DNA from 3 places in the Mycobacterium kubicae genome. Region 2 is predicted to be linked to each of the others. Evidence: riboswitches for the same ligand, from Rfam matches in the RefSeq annotation. Region 2 holds a riboswitch; each other region holds the start of a gene.
The links. Region 2 has a riboswitch for magnesium ahead of I2456_RS16420 (PE family protein). Riboswitches for the same ligand answer to the same signal wherever they lie in the genome.
Positions count from the first base shown of each region.

Region 1: it holds a riboswitch for magnesium, as region 2 does, so the genes downstream of both, I2456_RS11575 (Rv1535 family protein) here and I2456_RS16420 (PE family protein) in region 2, are expected to answer to the same signal.
Region 3: it holds a riboswitch for magnesium, as region 2 does, so the genes downstream of both, I2456_RS13255 (PPE family protein) here and I2456_RS16420 (PE family protein) in region 2, are expected to answer to the same signal.

Region 1 is NZ_CP065047.1:2,436,874-2,441,062, reverse strand. It holds gene ileS (isoleucine--tRNA ligase) at 1-1,414, opposite strand, end outside; gene I2456_RS11575 (Rv1535 family protein) at 1,772-2,014, opposite strand; M-box (ykoK) riboswitch at 2,291-2,460, opposite strand; gene I2456_RS11570 (NAD(P)H-dependent flavin oxidoreductase) at 2,612-3,742, opposite strand; gene I2456_RS11565 (carboxymuconolactone decarboxylase family protein) at 3,753-4,189, opposite strand, start outside.
Region 2 is NZ_CP065047.1:3,479,824-3,484,012, reverse strand. It holds gene I2456_RS16425 (PPE family protein) at 1-1,195, opposite strand, end outside; gene I2456_RS16420 (PE family protein) at 1,210-1,509, opposite strand; M-box (ykoK) riboswitch at 1,802-1,972, opposite strand; partial or broken gene I2456_RS16415 (IS256 family transposase) at 2,451-3,450, opposite strand; gene kasB (3-oxoacyl-ACP synthase KasB) at 3,722-4,189, shown strand, end outside.
Region 3 is NZ_CP065047.1:2,844,019-2,848,207, reverse strand. It holds gene I2456_RS13255 (PPE family protein) at 402-1,595, opposite strand; M-box (ykoK) riboswitch at 1,893-2,067, opposite strand; gene I2456_RS13250 (PPE family protein) at 2,180-3,403, opposite strand; gene I2456_RS13245 (PPE family protein) at 3,494-4,189, opposite strand, start outside.

The DNA.
Region 1 (4,189 bases), 1.0 Mb from region 2:
CGCGCGCGCCCTGCAGCCACTTGCCGAACTGCCCATCCTTGACGTGCTCGGGGTACCAGGTGATCTGCTGGTTGAGTTCCACCATGCGGTCCCGGAAAGTCGTGACTGCCACAAACCACGACGAAACCGCCCGGTAGATCAGCGGGTTGCGGCATCGCCAGCAGTGCGGGTAAGGGTGCTCGTAGGTTTCGTGGCGGATCAGGATAGCCCCGTTGGCCGCCGCCGGGCCGGTCTGGTTCTTCAGGTCCCGGATGATGTGCGGGTTGGCCTCAAAGACGTGCTGTCCCTGGTAGTCCGGAACGGTCGCGTCGAAGCGGCCTTTGGAGTCCACGGGTGTGACCGGCGCGATGCCGACGGTGTCGGTGGTCGCCATGTCGTCCTCGCCGTAGGCCGGTGCCATGTGCACGATCCCGGTGCCGTCCTCGGTGGTGACGAAGTCACCGCGCAGCACCTGAAAAGCGTTGGGCGCGTCCATGAAATAAGGAAACGGCGGCAGGTAACGGGTGCCCAGCAGGTCGGCGCCGCGGTAGGTGCCAAGGATCGCCGGTTCGTCGCCGAGTTCGCGGGCATAGGCGGCCAGTCGCGCCTCGGCCAATACGAATCGATGGTCGCCGACCTGGACGTGGACGTAGGTCATCGCGGGGTTGACCGCAACGGCGAGGTTCGACGGCAGGGTCCATGGCGTGGTCGTCCAGATCAGCAGGTAAGCGCCGGCCAAATCGCCGCCGACCACCTGGAAACCGACGGTGACGGCCGGGTCCTGGCGGCTTTGGTAGACGTCGTCGTCCATCCGCAATTCGTGGTTGGACAACGGCGTTTCGTCGCGCCAGCAGTACGGCAACACGCGGTAGCCCTCGTACGCCAGGCCCTTGTCCCACAGTTGCTTGAACGCCCAGATCACCGACTCCATGTAGGACGGATCCAGCGTCTTGTAATCGTTGTCGAAATCGACCCAGCGGGCCTGGCGGGTCACGTAGGCCTGCCATTCGTCGGTGTAGCGCAACACCGACGCGCGGCAGGCGTCGTTGAACGCGGCAATGCCCATGACGTCGATCTGCGATTTGTCGGTGATGCCCAGTTGGCGTTCGACTTCCAGCTCGGCCGGCAGGCCGTGGGTGTCCCAGCCGAAGCGGCGCTCCACCTTGCAACCGCGCATGGTGCGGTAGCGGGGCACGATGTCTTTGACGTAGCCGGTCAGCAGGTGCCCGTAATGGGGCAGGCCGTTGGCGAACGGCGGCCCGTCGTAGAACACGTACTCTTCGGCGCCGTCACGACGGGAAATGCTGGCGCGGAAGGTGTCGTCGTGGAACCAGTACTCGAGAACCTGTTGTTCGAGTGCCGGGAAGTCGGGGGCTCCCTCGGACAGCTTCGGATAGGCCTTGAAGTCGGCCTGCAATTCAACATTGTCGGTCAAAGTGCGTCGTCTCCCGTGTGCCCCTGTGGCTGCGTGCCTATGGCCAGGCTCCGGGGACGACGCTGCGCTGGTGCGCGAACGCCGCGGTACCACCCCGCTTGCCACGCTGGCGCGTGACCGCTCAAGTGTCAGGCTGTGACGGGCCCACCCGTTCGGCTCTACTGGGCCATGCTGGCTGTTCTTCCGAAGGCTCCCCGGTGATGGCCGGATCAGTGCCGATTGCCCAATTCTACGGGGCTGCGCAAATCCAGATGATGTGCCGAGTCCCAGGGGCTACCTGACCGCAGGCCAGTCCTGCAGTCGGGTAACCCCTGGGAGCCCGGGTTGTTCGCTATCCATTCGAACCATCGACCCTTATCAAGCTTGGACGTCCAGCACACCGGCCCGCCAAAGCGCCGCGTACAGGTGACGCAACGGCACGGTGAGCAGCCGAGCGGCACCGTCAACCAGCGGGTCGCCTCCGGCGCCGAAAGGCTGGTCCTCGCGGCGGCGCGTCACCTTCTTGACCACGGCAGCCTCGGTCGGCGCGACGTTCGGCACCACCGTCAGCTTCGGAGCGGGCGCGATGGCAACTACTTCGTCGTACAGGGCAGCGGTCATGATCGCCTCCTAGAGAATTTCGAAACAGGATTCTGTGGACTGTGTTCTGCTCAGTCCCGTCCCGTATCGGTTCGGATCCGATCGCTGCTGGTGAGTTTCGACTCAGCGTGCAACGTCGCGCCGGAGACCGGTTGGGGACGAAACGGAGCCCGGATATCGAGCCGGACTGTCACTGGAACTCATGCGTCCCTCACCTCCTCTACGGCCGCGAGCAGCGGTTGACCCGCTCTTTTCTGCGCGCACAAAGGAGTACAGAATTGCCGACTTCCGTCGGAATTCGCACCCCACTCGTTAGAGCTTTGGCACTACACGACGTGTCCGGTGAACCGGAAGCCACCTGGGCTCAACCCTTAAGCCGGGAGGAGCTGTCCTGACCCGGGGCGTCTTTCGACGTTCGGGGTCAGTGGCCTGTGTTCGTGTAGCCGCCTCACCTATCGAGGTGCTTACCGGACCGATGATGCACCACCGGTTGGACTGGGTCAACTCCACCACGCCGGGTTTTCCGGTTTTTATGGCAACCTGAGGTCCGCCCTCGGCTGCTGCCCAGCGAAGGCGCTGCGACCAGCGCAAACACCGGCAACCCGGCTGTGCGCGACATCACAGTCCGGAGTCGGTGAGGCCTTCGAGGCGGCTGACGGTGTCGATGTATTCCTCCACCATGTCCAGCACCACGGCGCGGGCGGGCCGCACTCGATCCAGCGACCCCACCACCTGGCCTACGAAGTAAGTCGCCAGTTCGCGAGCCTTGGCGCCGGGCTGAGCCGCGGCCTGGTTGATCCGGACCTGCGAATCGGTGACCAGAGCGGTCTGCAGCGGCATGCCCAACGGGTTAGGTGTGTCGGGCCGCTCCCACTCGTCGGTCCAGGCCGTGCGCAGCATGCGAGCCGGCTTGCCGGTCATCGATCGGGACCGCACTGTGTCCGACGATGTCGCAGCCAGGAACTTCTCTTTCACCACCGGCGCGGTCTCGGCTTCCTCGGTGGTCAACCACACCGACCCGCACCACACCCCTTCTGCGCCCAGAGCCAACGCCGCAGCGATCTGGCGGCCGCGGGCGATGCCACCGGCGGCCAGCACAGGGGTCGGCGCGACCGCATCGACGACTTCGGGAACCAGCACCATGGTCGCCACCTCACCGGTGTGCCCACCCGCCTCGGTGCCTTGCGCGACGATCAGGTCGACGCCGGCAGCGGCATGCCGGCGCGCGTGCTGCGTGGTCCCGGCCAGCGCCGCCACCAGCACGTCGTGGCTGTGCGCTCGCTCGACCAGGTCGACCGGCGGCGGCCCCAGCGCGCTGGCAATCAGCCGGATGCGGTGCGAGAACGCCACTTCCAGCAGTGGCTCGTAACCCTTGGGCGAGATGTTGAGACCGCCCCGGATCGCCAGGTCGGGATCGGCGTGCTGCGCCACGCCGTAGCGGTCCAACAACTCTTCGACGAACGCGCGATGCTCTTCGGGCAGCAGACCTTGTGCCTGCTTTGCGTTGACGCCGCCTTCGTCAGCGCCGACGTACTTCGGCGGCAGGAGCAGGTCGACGCCGTATGGTTTACCGCCGGTCTGCTCGTCGATCCAGTTCAGCTCGCTCTCCAACCGCCGCGGGCTGTGCGCGGTCGCGCCCAGGACCCCGAACCCGCCGGCGTTGGTCACCGCGGCGACCACGTCCCGGCAATGGCTGAAAGCGCAGATCGGAAACTCAACGCCGAGCATTTCGGCGACCCTGGTTCGCATGCCGCCGACGCTACGCCGAGCCGGTAGGTGACGGCGACCGGCCATCGGGAGGCCAGCTTGCCACCCCTTCCTCCAACGGGACCTGAAGGCTCTGCAGGATCGAGGCGACCATCCGCCAGGCACCGATGGCGGTGACAAGTTCGATGAGAACCGTTGTGTCGGAATTCAATTCCCGCTGACACTCGGTCCAGCTGGCGTCGCTCACCGCGCCGTGCCGCACTACGTCATCGGTCGCCGCCAGCACGGCGCGTTCCGTGGCGCCAAACCCGTTGCAACTGCGCCACTCCCGCACACCGAGCAGATCTTCGGCCGACACTCCCAAGCGCGAAGCGACGCGCCAATGCTGGGTCCACTCGTAGTCGCACCCAGTGAGCCAGGCGATCCGCATGATCACCAGTTCCCGCAATCTGCGGTCCAGAGCCCCATGCCAGAGCATGCTGGCCAGCA
Region 2 (4,189 bases):
CCATGAGCGGGCGGATTAAGAACCGGGTATCTGCAGTGGTGGCACCGGTTGTCGCGCGCCCGGCCATAGCCGCCGGTGCGTAGCCGGGCATGCCGGTCCCGACCGCTGGAGGGGGGCTGAGCGGGGTGGCCCCCAAGACCGATGCGAGAGGGCTTGCCGGTGGGGCGGCCGCGGTCCAGCTGGACGGCACCGACAATGACCCAATCGACGGGGCCTGACCCAGGGCGGCAGATGCGCCGCCACCGGAACCCAGGTTCGCCAGACCCACGAGGCCTCCGAGTGGGCCGGCCGTCACAGCCTCTCCCATCGCGTTCCCAGCTGCGTCCCCGGCCGCACCGGCACCTAGCAAGCTCGTGAAGGCACCCACCGTGTTGCTGGGCATGTAGAACCCGGACGAGAAGATGGTGTTCCAGATATTCGCGTTGGGTCCAAATTCATTCCACCAGTCGAACCCAGAGCTCCCGGATCCAGACCCGGTCAGCTGGCCCAGGATTGCGGAAAGCCCTGACGTGGACGATGCAGTCGGCGATCCAAGCTGCTGGAGCGCGCCCGGCACCGCAGACGTCAACTGTGACAACGCTGTCTGCGTGCTAGCGGCACCGACTGTCGTGCCGGTGGCCTGGTTGACCGCAGCGGCCTGCATGGGCAGCGCACCGGGGTCGGTGTTCTGCGTCGGCACGGTGAACGACGGCACCTTGGTGGCTGCTGCCGACTGCGCGGCATAGCCATACATGACGGCGGCGTCTTGTGCCCACATCCCGCTGTAGTGGGCCTCGGTGGCCGCGATCGCCGGGGTGTTCTGCCCGAGCACGTTCGTCGCGACCAGCGACGCCAGCTGCGCACGGTTGGCCGCGATCACCGGCGGGGGCACCGTCATCGCAAACGCAGTCTCGTAGGCCACTGCGGCGGCCGTTGCCTGGTTTGCGGTCTGCTCAGCCTGTGCAGCAGTCGTGTTCATCCACGCTACATATGGCGCAGCGGCAGCGGCCATGGCCGTCGATCCCGGACCGCGCCAGCCTTCGCTGGTCAGATCCGAGATGACCGATCCGTAAGACGCAGCGTGCGAACGCAACTCGGCTGCCAGCCCGTTCCAGGCTGCTGCCGCGCTCAGCATCGACGCCGGTCCTGGGCCGGCGTACATTTTGGCGGAGTTGATCTCCGGCGGTAGCGCGCCGAAATCCATCATCACAGTCATTGCTACCCACTCCTTTAGCCGGTCGCGACGGTGTTGGCCGCCTCGGTGGTCGCGTATGAACCGGCACCGGCACCCAAGATGCGCACGAACAGGTCATGAACCGCGGTGGCCTGGGCGCTGACCGCCTGATAATTCGCGGCGTGGGCGCTGAATTGTGTTGCAGTCAGAGCGGATACCTCGTCGGCGGCAGCAGGAATGACGCGTGTAGTCGGCAGCGCCGCTGCGGTGTTCTGGGCGGCTAGGGCCGAGCCGATACAGTGCAAATTGTTGGCTGCTGCAGCCAGCATTTCTGGCTGTGTGGTCACAAAAGTCATCGGATTTCTCCTTCCGGAAAGCAGACTGAAGCTGCGGCTGTAGTCATGTCGAAGCACGCCAAAAGGACGCGCACTTACCAAACGAAGGCGTGCGTTGGTTTTAACCGAAGCGGCGCAAGCCGATTCAAATGATGGGAAGGATGCCGGGGCCGGATCTGAACGAAACGGTCATCGGACTCGGATAGGGACTATCACCGGGACTTATCTCGCTCTCACCTCCTCACGGCCAGGGCACACGGGGGTGCCGACACGGTGCACAATGGGATGAGGCGACCTGGCTGATTAACCAGCCGCGGCACCCCTCTCGTCAGAGCTTTGGCACTACACGGCGTATCCGGTTGTCCCGGAAGCCACTTGGGCTCAACCCTTAAGCCGGGAAGAGCTGTCCTGACCCTGGGCGTCTTTCGACGTTTAAGGTCAGTGGCCTATGTCCGTGCAGACGCCTCACCTAGCGAGGTGCATGCGGAGTTAATCCTGGCACTCGAAGGCGACGCCAGTCAACTCGGCAGCGAGATCTACAAAATCGGGGGCAGTCCCATCCGCCCGCGAAACACCCTTGGTACCTGAGCTAAGCGCGCCCGCGACACGGTGACCGTCGTGAGGCATGAGGAGTGGGGCTGACAGTTTCCCTATGCGGCCTTTACTGGCCGGTGTGGCCACGATTGCTTCGACAGTGATCAGGGTCAATCGGCCGAGGGCGATCTGGTGTCGGCGAAGGCGGGCTGGTGCGTTCAATCCGCGTGACGATGGCGGTCGGTCGCTGCTTGCTGGCCGTGCCCGGCGGCGATGGTCCAGGACATTTTCTGCAGCAGGCTGAAAACGGACTTATGACCGCGGGCACTTGCGAATTTATTGGTAGCAGTGCGGCCGACCCAAAATCAGGTTGCGTCCCGCGCAGTGGTGTAAGTCGGGCCGGCGATTCGTGGGGCTCTGCGTTTCAACTATGCCGTCAGTGCGGCTGGGACCACAACGTGTTGGTCGGGTTGGTCATTGGCGCGGTTGAGCAGGGCAAGGGTGGTTTCGGAGAGATAGCGTTTGTCGGCGACCTGCCATTCGTCATGGGCTTCGACGAGGACCGAGCCGGCGAGTCGGAGCAGGGCGGCCGGGTTGGGAACACCCCGACGACGTTGGTTCGACGCATGACCTCTTTATTCAACCGCTCCAATGGATTGGTCGACCAAACCTTTTCCAGTGCGGCACAGGGAAATTCGCGAACGCGGTGATGTCGTCGGCCGCCCCGCGCAGCATTGTTTCGACCTTGGGTAGCTGGCGTCCGAGCATGCCGGCGATGGTGTCAAGTTGCTCGCGGACTTGTTCGGCGGCGGGTTGGGCGAAGTTGGTGCGGACCGCCGCGGCGACCATCTCCGCGGAGCCCTTGGGCACCTGTGCCAGCACGTTGCGCAGGAAATGCACACAGCATCTTGGCCACGCCGCCCGAGCAGCACAGCCTCGTCGCGGCGCGCAAACCAGTGGGCATCAGAGATCACCAACTGCACCCCGGACAGGCGCATGACTTCAGCGACCGCAGAAAACGCCGTCCAGAAGGCGCCGTCCTCGCTGTCGCCGACCTCGAAAGTCCAGCTCCTCGCGGCGGCCGTCAGCAGCAACCCCGGTGGCGATCACCACCGCCTGGGACACCACCCGGTGATTGACTCGGGCCTTGCAGTAGGTGGCGTCGAGGAACACATACGGGAACCGCTGATCACTGAGAGGTCGGTCGCGAAACGCGCGACTTCGGTGTCCAGGTCGGCACAGATCCGCGATACCTCGCTTTTGGATATCCCCGCATCAGCTCTCAACGCTTTGACCAGTTCGTCGACCTTACGGGTCGAGGTGCCGTGCAGGTAGGCCTCCATGGCCACCGCGAACAGGCATTGATCGACCGGCGGCGTCGCTCCAACAATGCCGGAAGAACGACCCCGTGCGCAGATTCGGTGGCCGCCTTCGTGAGCGCTGAAACGCCTGGCTCCGGTGGCACGACGTGGCCGTTGTCTGGCCGCTGCATCGGTTCTGGTCCCGTTTGAAGGTATGCTTCTTAAGGTTCTATTAACAGCCGAGGCGATGTGGCAGCGCCGCGCAGCCCGACACTCGTCCTCACGACCTTCCCTCGCAGCTGTCGATTGACCGCAGACAACTAAGAATTTGCGCCTCATGGGACGGGAGCCGTGTGCGCGCCCACTGATGTGAGAACGAAAGGGATATGGCTAGACCCATGACAGAAATGGTTACCGGAAAAGCATTTCCGAATGTGGTCGTGACTGGGATGGCCATGACGACTGCGCTGGCGCCGGACATGGAAACCACGTGGAAGATGTTGCTCGACTCCCAAAGTGGTATTCGCGTCCTGGACGATCCGTTCGTCGAGCAGTTCGACCTGCCGGTTCGCATTGGTGGTCACTTGTTGGAGGAATTCGACAGCCAGTTGACGCGTGCCGAGCTGCGCCGGATGGGTTACCTGCAGCGGATGTCCACGGTTCTGACGCGCCGGGTGTGGGAGAACGCCGGTTCGCCGGAGGTGGACAGCAACCGCCTGATGGTGTCGGTCGGCACCGGATTGGGTTCCGCCGAGGAGATGGTGTTCAGCTACGACGACATGCGGGCTCGCGGAATCGAAGCGGTTTCGCCGTTCGCGGTGCAGAAGTACATGCCGGACGGGGCTGCGGCTGCCGTGGGCCTGGAG
Region 3 (4,189 bases), 640 kb from region 2:
AGTCTGCGAACGCGGCAAGCTAAGCCTCGTTCGCCACCGTGCTATGTCGAGCAGTCAAGCGTCGCCGCCTGCGGCCGGGGTGGACTGGCGCGGCAGCAGCGACTTCGCCAATTTCCGAGCCGCCGATTTGCCGAAAGGTCGCAAACCCGGTTCGCAGCAAGGCTGCGGTCTCGCGTGCGGGTGGGTACCGACGTGTTGCTGCCCATTCGTCACTGCCATAGCGATCTCCCGAAACGACGGCTGGCGGCAAGAGCGACAGCGCCGCGTGGCCATTCCACCGTCATGCCTCGTTCTTCTGACGTTAGGAACAACGTACGCAAAAAACAGGAGGAAGGTATGCGCGAGCCGCTGTAATGTGCCTGCTCACTGGCTGGACGTTTTCTGCACAGCCCGCCAGGCCGTTAACCGGCCGCAGGCGGCCTGGCGACGAAGGTCGGGCGAGCACCGTATTGCGGGACCGCGCGACCGTAGGGTTGGCTCGCCACGGTGCCCAGCGGCACGCCCGGCATGCCGGCCGCGACGGCGGGTGGCGGCGCGACCATGGGTGTTCCTCCCAACGGGGCGCCGAGCGGGCCCACCGGTGCGCTTGCCGTCCAGGACGGCGGAACCGCCAGCTTGCCGATGATGGAGGCGTTGCCCGCGCCGGCGGACACCAGGCCGCTCGCCGCCCCCGTCGAGGCAACGGGGGTAGCCACCGCGCTTTGCACACCGGCTGCGGCCCCTTGCGCGACGTCGCCGGCCACGCCGGATGCCGCCGTCGCACCGAACAGGCTGGACAGGGTGCCGACCGTGGCACCAGGGGTGAAGATACCGGTCGACGTTATGGTGTTCCAGATGTTCGCGTTGGGCCCCCACTGAGCCCAGAAATCCGCCAGCCCTGCTGGTCCCGAGCCGGTCAGCAGCAGATTTGTGACGTCGGTCAGGCCCGCCGCGCCGTTGGTGCCAGCAAGTCCCTGCAATGCGCTGGGCACCGCCGACATCAACTCCGACAGCGTGTTCTGCGGTCCCCCTGCGGCCGCTTGACTCACCGCGGCGGCCTGGGCCGTCAGTCCGCTCGGGTTTGTCGTTTGCGCTGGCTCGACGAATGGGATCAGCTGGGTGGCGGCTGCCGAGGAACCGGCATAGCCGTACATGGCGGCGGCGTCCTGCGCCCACATCTCGGCGTACTGCGCTTCGGTCGCCGCGATGGCGGGGGTGTTCTGACCCAGGAAGTTGGTGGCGATCAACGTCATCAGCTGAGCCCGGTTGGCCGCGATCACCGGCGGTGGGACCGTCGCGGCGAACGCGGCGTCGTACGCACCGACCGCGGCCTCGGCTTGGATGGCCGTTTGCTCCGCTTGCACGGCGGTTGAGCTCATCCACGTGACGTAGGGGGCTGCCGCGGCGGCCATCGACGCCGACGCGGGGCCGTACCACTCCTCACTCGTCAGCGCGGCCAGCACCGATGCGTACGACAACGCGGTGGCACGCAACTCGGCTGCCAGGCCCTTCCAGGCGGATGCGGCAGCCAGCATGGGAGCTGCGCCGGCTCCGGTGTACATGCGTGCGGAGTTGATCTCGGGCGGCAATGCGGCAAAGTCCACTGCGAAGCTCATCGGTGCCCCTCTTTCAAGCTAGCGGTAATACGTTGCGGGAGGGACCCAAACCCGTTGCCTGGGAACAGCTTTCACGCACCTTCTCACACACGTCGGCGCAGCGACGTGTGCAGATCAGTAACGAAGGTGCCGTCAGAAGGCGCGGAAGGCGCCGGGATCGGATCGAAACGAAATGGTCGATCTGGGATACGGACTATCTCCGGGACTCACTTCGCTCTCACCTCCTCGGGGCCAGGGCATACGGGGATGCCGACAAGGCGCACACAGGGATGAGTGCCCGGCAGGACAACACCGGACGCCGCACCCCTCTCGTCAGAGCTTTGGCACCGGACGGCGTATCCGGCTTGGAAAGCCGGAAGCCACTTGGGCTCAACCCTTAAGCCGGGAAGAGCTGTCCTGACCCTGGGCGTCTTTCGACGTTCGAGGTCAGTGGCCTGTATCCGAGCGGACGCCTCACCTAGCGAGGTGCATGCAGACGCCATCGTGGCACCGGAAGTGATGGGAGTCAACCCAACGCTGCAGCCCATGGCAATAGCAACCGGGTAAACAGGCGGTAACCATCGGCCGCCGCAACCCGTTGAGTGTCAGCCGGCAGCGGGGGGACGCGACATGATCGTCGGCTGGAACCCGTATCGCGGACCACTGCCGAAGCTGCGCGAATAAGGCGTTGGGGTGGGCATGCCGGGAATGCCGGGCATGGCGGCGCCCGCTTGCGGGGCGGCGGTGCCGCTCAGGATGGATTCGGGGCGCGCGACGCCGGCCTGATCGGCGACCTCGACGGTCACCGTCCAACTCTGCGGAACAGATAATCGCCCGATCAAGCTCGCCTGGTTGGCGCCGGCGCTCACTCCCCCGAGACCCGAGCGCGCGGCGGTCGCTCCGTTCCACGCGGCATCGGCGGCATCGGCGCTGGCGATCGGTGCCGAAGCCGCATCGGCTCCGCCGTTCGCCACCGCGCTGATGTCGGCCACCGCTCCGGTGACGGCCGGCAATATCTGCGCCGGAGCCGTATACCCCGCTGACACAACCCCGTTCACCAAATTGGAGTTGAGGAAAATTCCGAAGGCGTTGCCGTCGTTCCCGTCGAGGAAATTCAACAGGTCGGCCAGCACGCCCGTCTCGGGAATCGCGTCAAGTGGCGATGCCGCCGCCGGTAACGAGAGCCCTTGCAGGGTTGCCGGCACCGAGGACATGAGTTGCGGGAGTTCGGTTTTGGTCAAACTGCCCGCTGTGGTTCCAGTGATTTGGGTAACCGCTGCGGCCTGATTGGCCTGTCCCGACGGGTTGGTCGTCTGAACGGGTTCACTGAACGGTTGTAGCACCGCGGCTTCCGCCGAACTTGCGGCATAGCCGTACATCGCCGTCGCATCCTGTGCCCACATCTCGGCATATTCAGCCTCGGTCGCCGCGATCGCCGGTGTGTTGATGCCCAAGAAGTTGGTGGCCACCAACACCAGCAAGCGCGCTCGGTTGGCCGCCACCACGGCAGGGGGCACGGTCAGGGCGAACGCGGCTTCGAACGCCGCCGCCGCTGCGGCGGCCTGACCGGCAGTTTGCTCTGCCTGCAGGCCCGAGACGCTCAGCCAAGTCACATACGGTGCCACCGCAGCCGCCATCGTCGCCGACGCCGGCCCCAACCAGCCTTCACTGACCAGTGCCGAGATCACCGACTCGTATGCCGTTGCGGTGTAATGCATTTCGGCGGCGAGCTCATCCCAGGCCGTCACGGCAGCCAGCAGCGGCGCCGAGCCGGGCCCGGAATACATGCGCAGGGAGTTAATTTCGGGCGGCAGTGCACCGAAATCCATTGTCCTGCACCTCCTTCAACCAGCCGTGATGGTGGAGTCGGCTTGGGTGCCGCCTACCGGCGACACCGATTTCGCAGTACCTGCGCGAGGTCAGCCGGCGGCTGGCGGACGGCCCATGACCGTCGGTCGGAATCCGTAGCGCGGCCCATTGCCGAAGCTGTGGCCGAACATCCCCGGAGCCGGCATGCCGGGCACACCCGGGATGCCTGCCGCGGCTTGGGGCACCATCGCCGAACTCGTCCAACCGCCGCCGGGCGCCGCGGCGCCCGCGTGGTTCGCGACCGCGGTCGCCTGCGTCCACGTCTGCGGAACGGACAATCGCCCCACCACCGCCGACTGATTCGTACCGGCCGTCACTCCGCTTGCACCTAGTGAGGCGGCAGTCGTCTCGCCGAGCGGAGGCACGCCGGTGGGGCTCGCCGGTGACGCGGCCGGTATCCACGAAGGATTCCCTTCACCGGAACCCATCGGTGGCACCGCGGCACCCTCTTGGGCGCCGAGTGCGACCGCGTTGGTGTCGGCGATGGCGGCCCACACCCCTGGGGCGATCACGGCGGGGCTCACGTACCCGGCCGAGACGAACCCGTTGGTCAGCGATGAGTTCAGGAAGATGCCGTAGGGATTGCCGTCATTCCCGTCAAGGAAGTTCAAGATGTCGGCGAGCAGGCCCGATCCTGGGATGGCATCCAAGGGCGAGGCCGCTGCCGGCGACGCGAGTCCTTGCAGGCTGCCCGGTACCGCAGACATGAGTTGCGGCAGTTCGCTCTGGGTGAGGCTGCCACCGGC